2 linked regions of the Methyloterricola oryzae genome follow. The protein of the gene in region 2 binds, or shares a complex with, the protein of the main gene of each other region. Links are inferred from orthologs where the notes say so. Each region holds a gene or a part of one and is shown on either strand. Other genes may lie near its edges.

Region 1 (5,085 bases), on a different replicon or contig from region 2:
CTGGGCCTTTCTCGCGTTGGTGTTCCTCTTCCTGGCAACCGACGAGCTTTTTGAGCTGCATGAGCGTTTGGCAAAGCCGGTGCGGAGTGCGCTGAATACCACTGGCGCCTTTTACTACGCCTGGATCATCCCTTATGGCACCGTGGTGTTGCTATTCGGCATATTCTGCTTGCGCTTTCTTGCCCGGTTGCCAAGGAACATCAGTGTCCCCATGGTTTTGGCCGGAACTGTCTATTTGTCGGGTGCCATTGGTATGGAGATGATCGGCGGAGCCTTGGCCGAAGAATTGGAGAGGCCCGAACAGAATCCCGGCTATGTGATTGCCAGTACCCTCGAGGAGTTACTGGAGATGGCCGGAGTCGTCATCTTCATTCATACGCTCCTGCGCTATTTGGCCTTGTTGGGCGTCCGCATCGAGTTCGGGAGCGGGGTAACTGCCGATTGAGGACTTGGGTCGGGCGGCTCACCACTCGTTTTTCATGCCCCAGGGCGTCGATCCATCCACAAGGGGTGCCTTGATGCCCTTTTTCTCCATAGCTTCCAGCGTCTTGTAATAAGTGGCTTCGTGCATCAGGGAGCCGCCTTTGGAGTAAAGGGCGACATAGCGTGCCACCATGTCTACTTCGACGCGAAAATCACCGCCCGCGTCCTCCGTACGGCGCGCGTTGCCATTCCAGTCCACGAAAAAACCAGGTTCTACCGACATCTGTAAAAACTCCCGACAAGTTGAAAACGGTCTTCCGGGTCGTTTGCAAGATGTAAACCAGTTTTCGAATATCCTGTCCAAGGCATTGAAAATAATTGGGTGTCAGCGAACCCGGCAGGAAAATCAACTGTCGCAAAGACAGCAATCAGCGCGCTTCAGCCGGTGCTTTGTTACGAATGGGTAAAATGCGGCGTGTTGGCGACCGGGTTAAACTCACATGCGGTTCTAAAACGAACTTTTAGCGGGGGTTGGGTATGTGGCGGATTTTGATGGTGTCGGCTCTCTTCGTTTTTCTCAGTGGCTTCCGGGCGCCCGATGGCGAGATCATTTCCGAGGGGGACCCGGTGAGCAAAGTCCTCGAGCATCTAGGGCAGCCGCTGCACGTGTCGGAAGATGCCGTACGCCAGATCGGCAGCGACTGGGTCAAGCGCGAGACCTGGACATACAAACTGGAACGGGAAACCTATTACCTGACCGTAGAGGGAGGCAAGCTGGTGGCCGCGCGCTGGAGCCGGGTTCAATGAAGCGGCGAAACCCGGCTCCAAGGCGGGTTTATTCGAGTGTGGCGTGGGTTCCGTCGCAGACGGGCTGATCCTTGGTGTGTTTGCAGCCGCAGAACCAGACTTTCCTGGCTTCCGTCACCTCGTAGGGAACGGGGGAAAACGGGCTTCCCTTGTGGGAGCCGTCGCAGAAAGGCTGGTTGGCTGAACGACCGCAGGCGCACCACCAGTATTTCCCAGGCTCCAGATCGATTCCGTAAGGGCCTTTCTTCGCAACAACGGGTTCGCTCATTCGCGTTTCCTCCAGAATCTGATAAGACCGGCCCAGTGCCGGACGCACGCAGTGTAGCGAAAGTGTCGGCTCGCAGCTACAACGAGCCAAGGCCCCTGTTTGGCGGCGACAAAAGCGCGTTTCAGATCGCCTGCAGGTTGGCGTAAGCCAGCATCAACCACTTGGTCCCGGCGTCGGCGAAATTGACCTGCACCCGGGCCTGGGCCCCGTCGCCTTCTGCCTGCAGAATCACACCCTCGCCGAATTTGGCGTGGCTGACGCGCTGCCCCAGCTTGAAGCCACCCGCACCGCCCTCAGCCTGCGGCACCGCGACGACGGGGCGGCTGACGTTGCCGCGCATGCGTATCTCCTGAACGTGTTCCGGGGGGATTTCGCGCAAGAAGCGCGAAGGTCTGGGATAGGATTCCTTGCCGTAGAGCCGGCGCGATTCCGCGTGGGTCATGTACAACTGGCGGCGCGCGCGGGTGATGCCCACGTAACAGAGCCGCCGCTCCTCTTCCAGGCGTCCGGTTTCCTCCAGCGATTGCATGCTGGGAAATAAGCCTTCCTCAAGGCCCACCATGAACACCAGATCGAACTCCAAACCTTTGGCGGAGTGCAGGCTCATGAGCTGCACGCAGTCCTCGAAGGGATCGCCCTGGCTTTCACCCGCTTCCAGCGCCGCGTGGGCCAGGAACTGGTCGAGGCGGCTCAGGCCCTCGTCCGCTTCCGCCTCGTTTTCGAACTGGCGGGCGGCATTGACCAGTTCTTCCAGGTTTTCCACCCGAGTCTCGGCCTGCTCGCTCTTTTCCTTGCGGTAGTAATCGATGAGGCCTGAATGCTGAATGACCTGATGCACCTGCTCGAACAAGGGCCGCTCCCGGGCCTGCCGAGCCAACTCATCCGCGAGCGCGAGAAAACCGGCGAGCAATCCGCGCGCGCGCGCCGGCAGGGATCCGCCCTGGCTGAGCAGTTGCGCCGCCTGCCACAGCGAGCAGGCCTGATCCCGCGCCAGTTCACGCACCGCATCCAGCGTGCGTGCACCGATGCCGCGGGTGGGGGTGTTGATGATGCGCTCGAAGGAAGGGTCGTCGTCCCGATTGGATAGCAGCCTCAGATAGGCCAGCGCGTCCTTGATCTCGGCGCGCTCGAAAAAACGCAGACCGCCGTAAACCCGGTAAGGAATGCCCAGCGCCATGAGCTTTTCCTCGAACTGGCGCGACTGGGCGTTGGAACGGTAGAGAATCGCCGCTTCGGATCGCCGGTGACCCTCCTGCGCCCACTGGCGGATGCGGTCCACCACAAAATAGGCCTCATCCTGTTCGTTGAAGGCCGCATACAGCCGGATGGGCTCGCCGCCGCCACCGTCGGTCCAGAGGTTCTTGCCTAGGCGGCCCTCATTGCGGGCGATCAGGGCGTTGGCCGCGCCCAGTATGTTGCCGGTTGAGCGGTAGTTCTGTTCCAGCCGCACCAGCTGGTGGGCCGGGTAATCCTGCTGAAAGCGGTACAGGTTCTCGATGCGCGCGCCGCGCCAGCCATAGATGGACTGGTCATCATCGCCCACCACGAAAAGGTTGTTCCGGTCCCGGGTCAGCAGGTTGAGCCAGGCATACTGGATGCTGTTGGTGTCCTGGAACTCGTCCACCAGTACATGACGGAAGCGCCTCTGGTAATGGGCCAGGGGCTCCGCGTTATCCCGCAGGAATTCATGGGCGCGCAGCAGCAGTTCGGCGAAATCCACCAGGCCGGTGCGATCGCACTGTTCCTCGTACACGCGGTAGACGCGCTGCAACTGCCGTTCGAACGGATCGTAGCTTTCCGCCAGGTGGCGCGCGCGCAGGCCTTCGTCCTTCTGCGCATTGATGTACCACTGGATCTGACGGGGCGGCCAGCGCGCCTCGTCCAGTTCCAGATTCTTCAGGATGCGGCGGATCAGCCGGTACTGGTCGTCCGAGTCGAGTATCTGGAAGGTCTCGGGCAAGCCGGCTTCCCGGGCGTGCCGGCGCAGCAGCCTATGCGCCAGCCCGTGGAAAGTGCCCATCCACATGCCGCCGGCCGGGAAATTCAGCAGGGTTTCGATGCGTCCGCGCATTTCCCGGGCGGCCTTGTTGGTGAAGGTAACCGACAGAATGCTGTTGGGTGAGACTGCCTCGACTTGCATCAGCCAGGCGATGCGGTGCACCAGCACCCGCGTCTTGCCGCTGCCGGCGCCCGCCAGTACCAGCATGGCGGTGGGCGGCGCGGTGACCGCCATGCGCTGCGCGTCGTTCAGCGGCTCAATGATGGGGGTAATATCCATGGGTCCATTTTACCGGAATCGTCTTGCGCTATTTCATTTCAGCCTGCACAATCGAAAAGCTGTCCCAATACATAAAAGAGGAGGATTGTGCGATGAATTTTGATTTCAAGAAGATGACCAAGAAAGAGATCAACGTCGGCCTGAAAGACCAGAAGATTCGCTATGGAGCCGGCGCCGCGCTGATTCTGCTGTCGGTAGTGATGGGCAATGTGCTCTTGTTGATCGTGGGTGGCGTCCTGGTGGCCACCGGATTCATGCGCTGGTGCCCCGCGTATTCCGGGATGGGCAAGAGCACCGTCGATCCCAACGATCCTGTACCTGCTCCAAGTGTCCCTCATGGCGAGGGAGAACAGCACTAAACGGATTCCGGGGCAGGTTTTCGGGCCTGCCCCAACGCATCAATCCTCGCGTCTGTATTCCCCTTCTATGACATTGGTCGTCTGGCCTCCAGCCTGCTGTGGGTCCACGCCGTAGCGGTGTTTGACCAGATAGGCGGCGAGGGTTTTGCGCGTGGACGGAATTAGGCAGATGAGGGCCATCAGGTCCGAGAGAAATCCGGGCACCAGCAAAAGAACGGCACCGGCCATGATCAGCATGCCGTCCATCAGTTCCGCGGCTGGCAATTCACCCCGCGCCAGACAGGCCTGCACCTTTTGCCAGGCTGCCCAGCTTTGAGTCCTGAGCAGATATCCGCCCGTTGATGCCGCCGCGAGCAGCAGCAATAGGGTGGGCAGAAAGCCCAGCGTGCCCGCCACCTTGATCAACAGGTAAATCTCCAGGATGGGCAGGGCAAGCAGGGCGATGAGCAGCCCTTGCGCTATGTTCATTCGAACCTCGCTGTGTTTACAATGCAAGCCGAGACTTTTGCCATGAGCCCGGAATATTGTCTAGTCCTGTCTACCTGTCCAGTCGGTGATACGGCCACCAATCTGGCCCGCCTGCTGGTGCAAGAACGGCTCGCTGCCTGCGTTAACGTACTGCCTGGCCTGACTTCCATCTACCCCTGGCAAGGGGCGATCGAAAGTTCGCAGGAAGCGCTGTTGTTGATCAAGACCGAGAAAGCCCTCTACACCCGACTGGAAACCCGCCTGCGCGAGCAACACCCGTATGAACTGCCGGAGATCGTCGTCATTCCGGTCGAACGCGCCCTACCCGATTACCTGCAATGGATAAGCCAATGGCTGCACGACACGCCTTCTCCCTGATCCTGTTTCTGCTGGCCGCCTTGTCCGGCCAGGCCTACGCGCTGGATGAAAAGGACGTGTTGCCGCAGGAGCAGGCCTACCCCTTCGCCGCGCGCATCGACGCG
Region 2 (5,062 bases):
TGATAAGGACGAGCGCGCGCACGGACTTGCGGGACGGAGGCCGCTCCACTCTGTCAACTCCGTGCTCCTTGGTCTACCGTCCGCGAAATGAATGGACAACTGAAACAAACCGCCCCTAAGATGCCCTCAGTCGCCCTGTGGCGCGACGCCCTGAACCCAACTGACATGACGGGAGAATAACCATGGCCGACAAGAACGAACTGATTGCCAAACTGCAAGGGCAGATCGAGGAATGGAAAGGCGAAATGAACTCGCTGGCGGAGAAGGCTGAAGGCGCCACCGATGAAGTAAAGGCTCAGTGTGGCGAGGCGATGGACGCGCTGCGCTCCAAGTGCGAGGAAGGCGAAGCAACACTGGCTGAATGGAAGGACAAAGCCGAGGACGCCTGGGAAGACTTTCAAAAAGAAGCCGAAGCGTCTCTCGCGACTTTCAAGACCACGGTCACGGATTCCATCGAACGCATCAAGTCGTTTTTTGCATAGGGCGGAAGCCGACAGAAGGTCCGTCAGCGGACCAGCCAACCAAACAGCAAAGGGGGCGATTCTATGAGCCTATTCAGTTCGATTCTATCCAAATTGGGCATCGGCAGCGCGGAAGCCGCGGCAGCGCCGGAGGCCCAGGCCGCACCTGCCGCGGCGCCTTCCTCCATCAGCCCGGTGGATGTGGTAGCCAAACTGGAAAGTCTCGCCGCCTCCCACGCGGAGAAGCTCAACTGGAAGACCTCCATCGTCGATCTGATGAAGTTGCTAGGCCTCGACAGCGGCCTGTCCGCCCGCAAGGAACTGGCCACCGAACTCGGGTGTCCGGCGTCGAAGATGGAAGACTCGGCACAAATGAACATGTGGCTGCACAAGACGGTCATGCAAAAACTGGCCGACAACGGGGGCAACATCCCGACCGAACTGCTGAATTGAGCCTTTGAGAAAAGGCCGGAACGACCGCTGGACCGGACCAATCTCGTACGGAAGGCCGGTCCCCTGCTGCTTTCCCGGGAAGTCCTTGACGCTCCCCGCGCTGCCGTAGAGACCGGCCTTTGCAGCGGATTCAGCCCCTTCAGCAATACCGAGACGCATGGGATAAAGAGCCAGTGATCTATCGGCCTTTGGCCTGTCCGCGTTGCGGCCTGGGTATGGCCGATCTTGCTAAAGACGCCTGAGGCGAACTTCCGCGACGATTTGCTGGCCATATGACGGGCGCACTTGATTCTGAAGATTTGGGCCGCGGTCAGCACAACTTTTGTAGCTGTTTGATTACTGCCACCACGCAGTGTTCGCAATACGATCCGCGCTAGGCGCCCTCGATGAAGGCCTCGTCCTGCAACTGGCGAATCTGGTCGCGCAAGCGGGCGGCATCCTCGAACTCCAGATTGCGGGCATGGGCGTACATCTTCTCCTCCAGGCTCTTGATGAGCTTGGCCGCCTCCGCCGGCTTGAGAGCCCGGTAATCCGCCGATTCCTCCGCCACCTTGGTCTTGGGTTTGGGCGCGAAACGCGCGCCGGCGCCTGGAATCGGCACTTCCAGAATATCGGTGACGTCGCGCACCACGCCCTTGGGGGTGATGCCCATGCGCTGGTTGAAGTCGGTCTGCTTTTCCCGGCGGCGGCTGGTTTCCTCCAGGGCACGCTCGATGGAGCCGGTCATCTGATCGGCGTAGAGAATCGCCTTGCCATGGATGTTGCGGGCGGCCCGGCCGATGGTCTGGATCAGCGACACGGTGGAGCGCAGGAAGCCCTCCTTGTCCGCGTCCAGCACCGCCACCAGAGACACCTCGGGAATATCCAGGCCTTCGCGCAGCAGGTTGATCCCCACCAGCACGTCGAACTTGCCCAGGCGCAGGTCGCGGATGATCTCCACGCGCTCCACGGTTTCCACGTCCGAGTGCAGATAACGCACGCGGACGTCGTGGTCCAGCAGGTATTCGGTCAGATCCTCCGCCATGCGTTTGGTGAGGGTGGTCACCAGCACCCGCTCTTCCTTGGCAATGCGTTGACGGATCTCGGACAGCAGGTCGTCCACCTGGGTGGTGGCGGGCCGGATCTCGACCTCAGGATCAACCAGGCCGGTGGGCCTGACCACCTGCTCGATGATGGCGCCGGAATGCTCGCGCTCGTAGGGGCCGGGGGTCGCGGAAATGTAAATGCGCTGCGGCGCGCGCTGCTCGAACTCCTCGAACTTGAGGGGCCGGTTGTCCAGCGCCGAGGGTAAGCGGAAGCCGTATTCCACCAGCGTTTCCTTGCGCGAGCGGTCGCCGCGGAACATGGCGCCGATCTGCGGGATGGTGACGTGGCTCTCGTCGATCACCACCAGGGAATCCGGCGGCAGGTAATCGAACAGGGTGGGCGGCGGCTCGCCCGCCTGCTGCCCGGAGAGATAGCGGGAGTAGTTCTCGATGCCGGAGCAATAACCTACCTCGATGATGATCTCCAGATCGTACAGGGTGCGCTGCTCCAGGCGCTGGGCCTCCACCAGCTTGTTGAGGGAGCGCAGTTCCTCCAGGCGCTGCTTCAACTCCACCTTGATCTCCTCCACCGCTGCCAGCAGCTTTTCCCTGGGGGTCACGTAGTGGGTCTTGGGATAGACGGTGTAGCGGGCGATGCGCGAGAGGATCTCGCCGGTGAGGGGATCGAACAGGGACAGGCGCTCGATCTCGTCATCGAACAACTCCACCCGCAGCGCCTCCTTCTCCGATTCCGCCGGGTAGATGTCGATCACCTCGCCCCGTACGCGGTAGGTGGCGCGGCGCAGTTCGGTTTCGTTGCGCGTGTACTGCAGTTCCGCCAGACGCCGCAGCAGGGTGCGCTGGTCGATCAGGTCGCCGCGCACCAGGTGCAGCACCATGCTGAAATACGAGGCCGGCTCACCCAAGCCATAGATGGCGGACACCGTCGCCACAATCACCGTATCGCGCCGCTCGATCAGCGCCTTGGTGGCGGACAATCGCATCTGCTCGATGTGCTCGTTGAGTGAGGCGTCCTTTGCGATGTAGGTGTCGGACGAAGGCACGTAGGCCTCCGGCTGGTAGTAGTCGTAATAGGAGACGAAGTACTCCACCGAGTTCTCCGGAAAGAACTCCTTCATCTCGCCATACAACTGCGCCGCCAGGGTCTTGTTGGGCGCCATGATGAGGGTGGGCCGCTGCACCTGCGCGATCACATTGGCCACGGTGAAGGTCTTGCCCGAGCCGGTCACGCCCAGCAAAGTCTGGTGCAACTCGCCGTCGCCGAGCCCTTCCACCAACTGCCGGATGGCCTCCGGCTGGTCGCCCGCGGGCTGGAAGCGACTGTGCAATATGAACTTTTTTTCCCGGGAAGGATTCAGGGGGGCGGGCTCATCTTGTATCATGTGCGATTGCTGCCACTTGGACGCCAATTCTTTCATACCAACCCCCGGGAACCACCTCGACCACCCATGAGCATACAACTTTCCGACCGCGTACAGTCGATCAAGCCCTCCCCCACCCTGGCCGTGACCGCCCGCGCCAACGCCATGCGCGCCGCCGGCAAGGACATCATCGGCCTGGGAGCCGGCGAACCCGATTTCGATACCCCGGACCACATCAAGCAGGCCGCCATCAAGGCCATCAACGACGGTTTCACCAAGTACACCGCCGTGGAGGGTACGCCCGGACTGAAGAAGGCCATTGTAGCGAAGTTCAAGCGGGAAAACGGGCTGGACTATGACGTGAAGCAGGTGCTGGTGTCCTGCGGCGGCAAGCAGAGCTTCTACAACCTGGCGCAGGCGCTGATCAACCCCGGCGACGAGGTCATCATCCCGGCACCGTATTGGGTGTCCTATCCGGACATGGTGCTCCTGGCCGGCGGCGTGCCGGTGATCGTCTCCGCCACGCAGGAGCAGCGCTACAAGATCACCCCGGCGCAGTTGAAGGCCGCCCTGACCCCCAAGACGCGCTTGTTCGTCATCAACAGCCCGTCCAATCCCACCGGCATCGCCTACAGCCTGGACGAACTCAAGGCCCTGGGCGAAGTGCTGCGAGGCTGCCCGGATGTGATCATCGCCACCGACGACATGTACGAACACATCGTCTGGCAAGAGGGCAGTTTCAGCAATATCCTCAACGCCTGTCCCGACCTGTACGACAGGACCATGGTGCTGAATGGCGTGTCCAAGGCCTATTCCATGACGGGCTGGCGCATCGGCTATGCGGCGGGTCCGCAGCGGCTGATCGAAGCCATGGGCAACATCCAGTCGCAGAGCACCTCCAACCCCACCTCCATTTCCCAGGTGGCGGCGGAAACCGGCCTCAACGGCGACCAGTCCTTCATCCGCCACATGGTCAAGGCCTTCAAGGAACGGCACGATTTCGTGGTGGGCGCGCTGAACGCGATGGACGGCGTGTCCTGCGTGGAAACCGACGGCACATTCTATGTGCTGCCCAACATCCAGGCGGTCATCGACCGCATGGGCTTGGCGGACGACGTGGCGCTCTCCGAGCGCCTGATCGAACAGGCGGGCGTGGCCATCGTTCCCGGCTCGGCTTTCGGCTGCCCCGGCCATGCGCGCCTGTCCATCGCCACCAGCATGGCCAACCTGGAAAAGGCCATGGACCGGCTGAAGACCGGCTTCGCGGGCTGAAACGAGACCCTCATCGCCGCCGCCCTCAATGGGCGGCGGCATGGCGCGGGCCATGGATCTGACCCAAACCAACTTCCTTATTCGTGCTCTCGAGCTATTTGCGCGCTTGATTTCCCATTCAGCCGCGCTGAGCATCGCAGCTTGACGGGTGGATAAGCCCAGCGGGGCGATTCAGGAACGAGCCGCGGCGGCGGAGGGCAATGGATTGCCCTTCTGCCGACCCACCCGGCAAGCGAGAAGCGCAAGAGGTTTCGCGGCTGTCGGGTGGCCTTTCTTTTGGATACTTTTCTTTGGCCACGCAAAGAAAAGTATCTCGCCTTCCGGTGCGAGAACCGGATTCAAATAGCCTTCGCTGAGCGACTCCAATGCAGGAAAGAACCCTAATTCTGCGCTAAATCGCCTGAAGGTGACAATCGGGGATGCGGTAGATGGAATCCCCGAACTCAACCATCCCATCACCCTCCCGCTG

The links. Proteins that work in one complex are often made in the same cells at the same time.
Region 1: the proteins of uvrB (region 2) and uvrD are in contact, whole or in part, in a crystal structure (PDB 7EGT), measured with the Thermus thermophilus proteins. The link is inferred for Methyloterricola oryzae from one-to-one orthologs. Residues at the interface, in WP_096411307.1 of Thermus thermophilus: Glu23, Leu25, Arg26, Asp27, Gly28, Glu29, Arg30, Phe31, Arg55, Glu326, Asp327, Phe328, Glu379, Ser382, Gln383, His398, Gly400, Arg401; in WP_096412145.1 of Thermus thermophilus: His654, Arg656, Phe657, Gln666, Asp668, Glu669, Lys680, Arg681, Leu682, Ser683, Lys685, Tyr686, Ala687.

Annotation. Positions count from the first base shown.
Region 1 is NZ_JYNS01000023.1:8,033-13,117, forward strand. The notes cover bases 1,199-4,120. They hold uvrD (DNA helicase II), read right to left. Parts: upstream 3,777-4,120; coding sequence 1,620-3,776; downstream 1,199-1,619. Other genes in these bases: EK23_RS19310 (DUF2845 domain-containing protein), read left to right, coding at 1,199-1,230; EK23_RS19315 (CDGSH iron-sulfur domain-containing protein), read right to left, coding at 1,259-1,498; EK23_RS19325 (YgaP family membrane protein), read left to right, coding at 3,869-4,120. Outside these bases: EK23_RS19300 (DUF8692 domain-containing protein), read left to right, coding at 1-445; EK23_RS19305 (hypothetical protein), read right to left, coding at 464-706; more of EK23_RS19310, read left to right, coding at 961-1,198; more of EK23_RS19325, read left to right, coding at 4,121-4,135; EK23_RS19330 (FxsA family protein), read right to left, coding at 4,175-4,603; divalent-cation tolerance protein CutA, read left to right, coding at 4,646-4,981; EK23_RS19340 (protein-disulfide reductase DsbD), read left to right, coding at 4,954-5,085. UniProt on the Escherichia coli protein: A helicase with DNA-dependent ATPase activity. Unwinds DNA duplexes with 3'-5' polarity. Translocates on single-stranded DNA with 3'-5' polarity. Initiates unwinding more efficiently from a nicked substrate than double-stranded DNA.
Region 2 is NZ_JYNS01000001.1:581,156-586,217, forward strand. What follows is about bases 816-3,714. They hold uvrB (excinuclease ABC subunit UvrB), read right to left. Parts: upstream 3,343-3,714; coding sequence 1,288-3,342; downstream 816-1,287. Other genes in these bases: EK23_RS02540 (DUF3597 domain-containing protein), read left to right, coding at 816-914; EK23_RS02550 (pyridoxal phosphate-dependent aminotransferase), read left to right, coding at 3,409-3,714. Outside these bases: EK23_RS02535 (sll1863 family stress response protein), read left to right, coding at 183-482; more of EK23_RS02540, read left to right, coding at 546-815; more of EK23_RS02550, read left to right, coding at 3,715-4,593; EK23_RS02555 (hypothetical protein), read right to left, coding at 4,985-5,062. UniProt on the Escherichia coli protein: The UvrABC repair system catalyzes the recognition and processing of DNA lesions. A damage recognition complex composed of 2 UvrA and 2 UvrB subunits scans DNA for abnormalities.